Regions from separate parts of the Streptomyces sp. NBC_01428 genome, predicted to be linked through region 1. Evidence: riboswitches for the same ligand, from Rfam matches in the RefSeq annotation. Region 1 holds a riboswitch; each other region holds the start of a gene.
The links. Region 1 has a riboswitch for cobalamin ahead of metE (5-methyltetrahydropteroyltriglutamate--homocysteine S-methyltransferase). Riboswitches for the same ligand answer to the same signal wherever they lie in the genome.

Region 1 (2,256 bases):
CGGTCTGCGGGAAGGAGCCGATGGTGGTGGTCGGCAGCAGCGGGAGGCCGAGGTGGGCGCGCTGGGCGACGGTCCGTTCGGCGTAGGGCTGCGAGCGGCGGGAGTCGGTGGCCGTGACGGCGGCGGCACGGGCGCGCACGGCTGGGTCGTGGGTGAGCGCCGAGCCCGCGCGGGCGGCGAGATCGGCCCGGTTGGCGGCGAGCTCGGTCGCGATGGCGTCCGTGCCGTGCGAGAGCCCCCGGGCGAGCGTGACGATCTCGGCGGTCTTCTGGCGGGCGAAGGCGAGCCAGCGCAGGACCTGCGGTTCGATGTCGCGCTCGACGGCGGAGTCCAGCGGTACGTGCAGCAGCGAGCAGGACGCGGCCACGTCGACCTGCCCGGCCAGACCCAGCAGGGTGCCCAGCGTGGCGAGTGACTTCTCCAGGTCGTTGACCCAGATGTTGCGGCCGTTGACGACCCCGGCGACGAGCCGCTTGCCCGGCAGACCGCCGACGGCGGCGAGCGCGTCCAGGTTCGCGGCCGCCGCGTCGGTGAAGTCGAGGGCGAGTCCCTCGACCGGAGCCTTGGCGAGAACGGGCAGGGCCTCGCCGAGCCGGTCGAAGTACGACGCGACGAGCAGCTTCGGACGGTCGGTGAGAGCCCCGAGAGCCCGGTAGGCGCGCTCGGCGGCGTTCAGTTCGGCGTTCGTACGGTCCTGGACGAGAGCGGGTTCGTCGAGCTGGACCCACTGGGCACCGGCGGCACGCAGGTCGGCGAGCACCTCGGTGTAGACCGGCAGCAGCCGGTCCAGGAGGGTCAGCGGGTCGAAGTCCGCGGACACACCCGGGGCGGGCTTGGCGAGGAGCAGATAGGTGATGGGGCCGACCAGGACCGGACGGGCCGACAGTCCGAGCGCCAGGGCCTCCTTGAGTTCGGCGACCTGCTTGGACGAGTCGGTGGTGAAGACGGTGTCCGGGCCCAACTCGGGTACCAGGTAGTGGTAGTTCGTGTCGAACCACTTGGTCATCTCCAGCGGCGCCACGTCCTGGGTGCCGCGGGCCATCGCGAAGAATCCGTCGAGGGTGTCGGCGGCGACGGCCTCCCGGTGACGCTCGGGGACGGCGCCGACCATGACGCTGGTGTCCAGGACGTGGTCGTAGTACGAGAAGTCGCCGGTCGGTACTTCGTCGATGCCGGCTTCGGCGAGCTGCCGCCAGGTGGAGCTGCGCAGTTCGGCGGCGGTGGCACGGAGGGCGTCGGCGCTGACGCGGCCCTTCCAGTAGCCCTCGATCGCCTTCTTCAGTTCCCGGTTCGGACCCTGGCGGGGGTAGCCGTACACGGTGGCCCGTGCTGCCGCGGCTGCGGTCTTCGTGGTCACGGAAATCTCCTTCGCGAGATGTCTCCTTGGATCCCGATGGGAGCCGTGAGCGCGAAGGGTGACGCACCGGGCGGGAGGACGTGGCGCGCCGGAGCGCGGCCGTGCCGCCAGGTATGTACGCCGACCCGCCCACGAGGTCACCGGGATGTCCGCGCGCGATGGGTCGCGCACGGGCAGCGGGCAGGTCTTCGGACTCGCGGGCACGCCCTCCGGACGGAGGTCACCTACTGGCCGTCGCTTCCCAGACCCGGCCGGGCCCAGTGCGTATGACGGCGGTCGTTCCCGCTCACCGCTGCGGGGCAGTCCCGGATTCCCACCGGGTTCCCTCTTACGACGCATCCCGTCTGGCGGACGGGGCGAACCAGCTGCGGACGTCACCCTATGCGGACGGACGCCGTGCTGGGGAGAACGCCCACATCCCGGATGGTCGTACGAGACCCCCGGGTGGGGATCGGAGCACGTCAACCGGTGTACGGAGGGCGGCGGACGGCCCTGGTGACGCGCCCGGGTGATGTGGTCGGGTCCGCGCCTGGTCCCGTACTTCAGGCGGAGGGCCCGGGGAAGCCCCGGGTGCCGTCGAAGGCGAGTTTCGCGAACCGTTCGCCGATACGACGGTGGGTGGCGGCGTCGGGGTGGAGCGCGTCGGGCAGCGGGAGTTCGACGGCGTCGGCCTCTCCGTACAGCTCCCGTCCGTCGAGGTAGTACAGGTTCGGGTCCTCGGCGGCCCGCTGTTCCACGATCCCGGCGAGTTCGGCACGGATGATCTGGAGCGTCAGTTTTCCGCTCGCGCGCTCGGCGGGGTCGCCGGCGGCGCGGAACCGCAGTCGTCCGCTGCTCAGCGCCGTGAGGTCCGGCATGCTCGGGCCGGGCGTGTCCTCGTGGATCGGGCACAGGATGGG
Region 2 (2,256 bases), 2.5 Mb from region 1:
CGGGTTCATGGCCATCGCGGCCGGCGTGAAGGTGCAGAACGGCCAGCTCGCCATCCCGCAGCTCTTCGAGACCATGTTCCCGGACTGGTTCGCGGGCGTGGCCTTCGCCGCCATCGGCATCGGGGCCCTCGTCCCGGCGGCCATCATGTCGATCGCGGCCGCGAACCTCTTCACCCGCAACATCTACAAGGACTTCATCAAGCCGGACGCGACGCCGAAGGAGGAGACCCGGGTCTCCAAGATCGTCTCGCTGCTGGTGAAGGTGGGCGCGCTGGTCTTCGTCCTGACGATGGACAAGACCGTCGCGATCAACTTCCAGCTGCTGGGCGGCATCTGGATCCTGCAGACCTTCCCCGCGCTGGTCGGCGGCCTGTTCACGCGCTGGTTCCACCGCTGGGCGCTGCTGGGCGGCTGGGCGGTCGGCATGGTCTACGGGACGCTCGCCGCCTACGGGGTGGCCTCGCCGACCCAGAAGCACTTCGGCGGCAGCTCCAAGGAGATCCCCGGCATCGGGGAGATCGGCTACATCGGCCTCACGGCGTTCGTCATGAACGTGGTCGTCTCCGTCGTCCTCACCTTCGTCCTGCGGGCGCTGAAGGCGCCGGACGGCATCGACGAGACCTCGCCCGAGGACTACACGGCCGACGCGGGCGACGCCGGGGTCGCGACCGAACTCCCGCCGGCCACGGCGGACGCGAGCCACTGACCCGACGCGCCCGCCCTGGAAACAGGGCGGGCGCGACGCGCACGGACACGGGCCGCCGGAGAGGGCATCCGGCGGCCCGTCGCCGTGTCCGTCCGACGGCCCCGCCCGCGCGCCCGCACCGGGGAGCCGGGCGGCGTCACGGGGCCGTGCGGCGACGGCGTGGGCGGCGCGTCCGGAGCCCGGCGACCTCCGGCCGCTCACCTACGAGTTGACCCTCCGGCACGCTCCGTAGCGCTCTCCGGCACCGACACGACACAACATGTGGGGGTGCTCCCTGAGCCCGGCACAAGATGTATGCTCGTGCTCGCTGTCGTCGCAGGGGAATCCGGTGCGAATCCGGAACTGTCCCGCAACGGTGTACTTGTGCGTGTTCGTGTATTGGACGTGCTCGCACACGTCTCAGTCCGAGGACCTGCCGACAGCGCACCCCGGCCACCCGGCCCGGGTGCCGACGACGTCCGGGCCTCGCGGAATGGGCCGGTGGACGCGGTGCGCTGGCTGCCCAGAAGCGCTTCCGTGTGCCCCCGTGCTCCCCGACAGGCCCCGTGCCGAGCGAGGGAGAGCCCCACGTGACCATCGCGCCAGCAGATCCGGCTTCAGTGACCGAGCACCAGGCCCCGGTGGAGACCGACGGCCCCGGAGCCGCGCTGCTGCGGACCCTGACCGACCTCACCGCCGACCTCGCCGACGCCGACCCCGGCCGGGTCGCCGCCGCGGCGCTGCGTGGCCGGTCCGCCCGCGCCGACGAGGCCGAACTGCGCGAACTGGCCACGGAGGCGGCCGCCGGACTCATCTCCGAGGACCCGGTCTACTCCCGGCTCGCCGCCCGGCTGCTCACCATCAGCATCGCCGCCGAGGCCAGGTCCCAGGGCGTCACGACCTTCTCCGAGTCGGTCGCCGTCGGCCACCGCGAGGGACTGGTCGCCGACCGCACCGCCGACTTCGTCCGGCTGCACACCGCCCGGCTCGACGCGATGATCGACACGGCCGGCGACGACCGCTTCGGCTACTTCGGTCTCCGTACGCTGCACAGCCGTTACCTGCTCCGCCACCCCATCACCCGCAAGGTCGTCGAGACGCCCCAGCACTTCATGCTGCGGGTCGCCTCCGGCCTCGCCGAGGACGACACGGCACGCGCCGTCGACGAAGTCTCCGCGCTCTACGGGCTCATGAGCCGGCTCGACTACCTCCCGTCCTCCCCCACGCTCTTCAACTCCGGTACGCGGCACCCGCAGATGTCGTCCTGCTACCTCCTCGACTCCCCGCAGGACGAGCTGGACTCCATCTACGACCGCTACCACCAGGTCGCCCGGCTGTCGAAGCACGCCGGCGGCATCGGTCTGTCGTACTCCCGCATCCGGTCGCGCGGTTCGCTGATCCGCGGCACCAACGGGCACTCCAACGGCATCGTCCCGTTCCTCAAGACCCTCGACGCCTCGGTCGCCGCGGTGAACCAGGGCGGTCGCCGCAAGGGCGCTGCCGCCGTGTACCTGGAGACCTGGCACTCCGACATCGAGGAGTTCCTGGAGCTGCGCGACAACACCGGTGAG
Region 3 (2,256 bases), 6.1 Mb from region 1:
CGGCCGACAGCGGATTCCCGGGCGCCCCGAAGAACCCGCGGGCGCTCATCTCGCCCACCGGCCTGCCCATCAGGACGACCTGGCTGCTGCGGTCGCTGCCCGGCTTGAGCAGCACGGGGTTCATCAGCGCCGTCGGCTCCACGCGGGCGGCCTGCGCCTGCATGGCCTGCGCCCGTCCGATCTCGGCGCCCTCCCGCGTGACGAACGAGTTCAGGGACATGTTCTGCGCCTTGAACGGCGCGACCTTCACACCCCGGCGCACCAGCCACCGGCAGATCCCGGCGGTCACGACGCTCTTGCCCGCGTCGGAGGTGGTCCCGGCGATCAACAGCCCGCCGCTCATACGGTGCGTCCCCCTCTGGCCGGCTGCCCGGTCGGTCTCCCTGTCAGCAGGACACGCGCGGCGGCACTCACGCCGAGCGCCAGCCAGCCGACGCGACGGGAGAGCCGTACGGCCCGCTCGATGTCGGCGACCCGGACAGGGCGCCCGGCGTCGTTGAGCACGGGCCGGTGCTCGACCCGGCCTCCGTACGAGAGGGGCCCGCCGAGCCGTACGCCGAGGGCACCGGCGAAGGAGGCCTCCACCGGCCCGGCGTTGGGGCTCGGATGCCTGCGCGCGTCGGCCCGCCAGGCCCGGACGGCGCCCCGCGGGTCGGGCCCGGCCACGCTCGCGAGGACGGCGGTCAGCCGGGCTCCGGGCCAGCCGGCGACGTCGTCGAGGCGCGCCGAAGCCCAGCCGTAGCGGCGGTACTTGGGGGACTTGTGCCCGACCATCGCGTCGAGCGTGTTCACGGCGCGGAAGGCGACCAGACCGGGCACGCCGGCGGCGGCGCCCCAGACCAGGGCGCCGACCACCGCGTCGGAGGTGTTCTCGGCGACCGACTCGACGACGGCCCGGGCGATCCCGTCGGCGTCCAGCGCCTGCGGGTCGCGTCCGCACAGATGCGGCAGCCGCTCCCGGGCGACGTCGATGTCCCCGGCCGCGAGCGCGCCGCCGACGGCCCGTGCCTCACGGCCGAGGGAGGTGCCCCCGACGACGGCCCAGGTGGCGGCGGCGGTCAGGGCGACGGACCCGGTGCCCGAGGAACGCAGGGCACGGCCGGCGAGCGCGGCGAGGCCGGTGGCACCGCCCACGCACACGGCTGTGTGCAGCGCGCCCCACCCGCGGTGGTCGCGCCACAGGGTCCGCTCGACGGCCCCGGCCGCCCGCCCGAACGCGGCGACCGGATGCGCCCGGCGGGGATCGCCGAGCAGCAGGTCGCCGAGGAGGCCGGCGGCGGCGCCGTACGCGAAGACGCGATCGGCCCGCACGGGGTCAGCCCGCCGTGGGGTGCGGCAGAACTCTCACGGACAACGGGACCGGCAACGGGCAGCCGCGCATGGCGATATGTCCTCACTCAGGGTGTCCACGCCCTGGTTCGACGAGACCGGCGGCGAGAGTTCCTGGCTCCCGGGGAGTTTCCTCCCCGATGACAGTGGCGGGACCGCGCCGGATTCGCACCGGCTTCCTCTCATGCCGCCGTACTTGGCTCCGGCAGTCCACCACGGGGTGAGAAGGGCCGTCAACTTGCTGTTGACCTGCGGAGGGAGAGTGTGCGAAGGCCCACACAGCAGTGGGGTGCGGGACGGAGATCCGTCCCGCACCCCACGTGAAGTGCTGCCCGGGAACGGCCTGTTCGGGGCCGTTCGTCCGGTTACTTGCTCATGATGAGAGAGATGCCGTACGCGACCGCCGCGGCGCAGGCCGCGAAGCAGACGTAGGCGCCGGTGGCCGCCGCGACGGCGGAACCGCCCTGGGCCGACTCCTTCTTGGAGAGGCCGGCGACGCCGAGGGTGAAGAGGCCGACGAGGACGACGGTGGCTCCGAGACTGACCCCGAAGACGGACCCGAGGGCTGACCAGTCGATGTGCATGCTGTTTCTTCCTTCGGTTGTCAGGCCACGCGCGACGGCGCCGACGACGGGTTCGCCGTGGGCTCGGCGGGTGCGGGGATGGTGGCCGTGAGTTCCTCGGCCACGGTGCCGGCCGGGGGCGGGGTGACGGCGGCGATGGCCGTGGTGACCACCCCGGCGGGCTCGTCGGCGTTCACGTTGGTGTGGTCGATGACCTCGCGGCGCGAGCGGCGCCAGATCGCGAAGCTGGAGGCGACCAGGAAGACGGCGACGAGCGTGGTGCCCCAGGCGCCGAAGCCGGTGACCCACTCGGCGAGCGCGGCGACCAGGGCGGCGGCGGGCAGCGTCAGTGCCCAGGCGACGA

Region 2: it holds a riboswitch for cobalamin, as region 1 does, so the genes downstream of both, OG406_RS14605 (ribonucleoside-diphosphate reductase subunit alpha) here and metE (5-methyltetrahydropteroyltriglutamate--homocysteine S-methyltransferase) in region 1, are expected to answer to the same signal.
Region 3: it holds a riboswitch for cobalamin, as region 1 does, so the genes downstream of both, OG406_RS30335 (cobalamin biosynthesis protein) here and metE (5-methyltetrahydropteroyltriglutamate--homocysteine S-methyltransferase) in region 1, are expected to answer to the same signal.

What each region holds. Positions count from the first base shown of each region.
Region 1 covers NZ_CP109499.1:909,821-912,076, reverse strand. Annotated here, with positions in the region: gene metE (5-methyltetrahydropteroyltriglutamate--homocysteine S-methyltransferase) at 1-1,357, opposite strand, end outside; cobalamin riboswitch at 1,520-1,738, opposite strand; gene OG406_RS03970 (GDSL-type esterase/lipase family protein) at 1,900-2,256, opposite strand, start outside.
Region 2 covers NZ_CP109499.1:3,407,273-3,409,528, forward strand. Annotated here, with positions in the region: gene mctP (monocarboxylate uptake permease MctP) at 1-706, shown strand, start outside; cobalamin riboswitch at 1,001-1,140, shown strand; gene OG406_RS14605 (ribonucleoside-diphosphate reductase subunit alpha) at 1,276-2,256, shown strand, end outside.
Region 3 covers NZ_CP109499.1:7,011,493-7,013,748, forward strand. Annotated here, with positions in the region: gene OG406_RS30330 (cobyric acid synthase) at 1-343, opposite strand, end outside; gene OG406_RS30335 (cobalamin biosynthesis protein) at 340-1,311, opposite strand; cobalamin riboswitch at 1,419-1,559, opposite strand; gene OG406_RS30340 (hypothetical protein) at 1,695-1,913, opposite strand; gene OG406_RS30345 (inorganic phosphate transporter) at 1,934-2,256, opposite strand, start outside.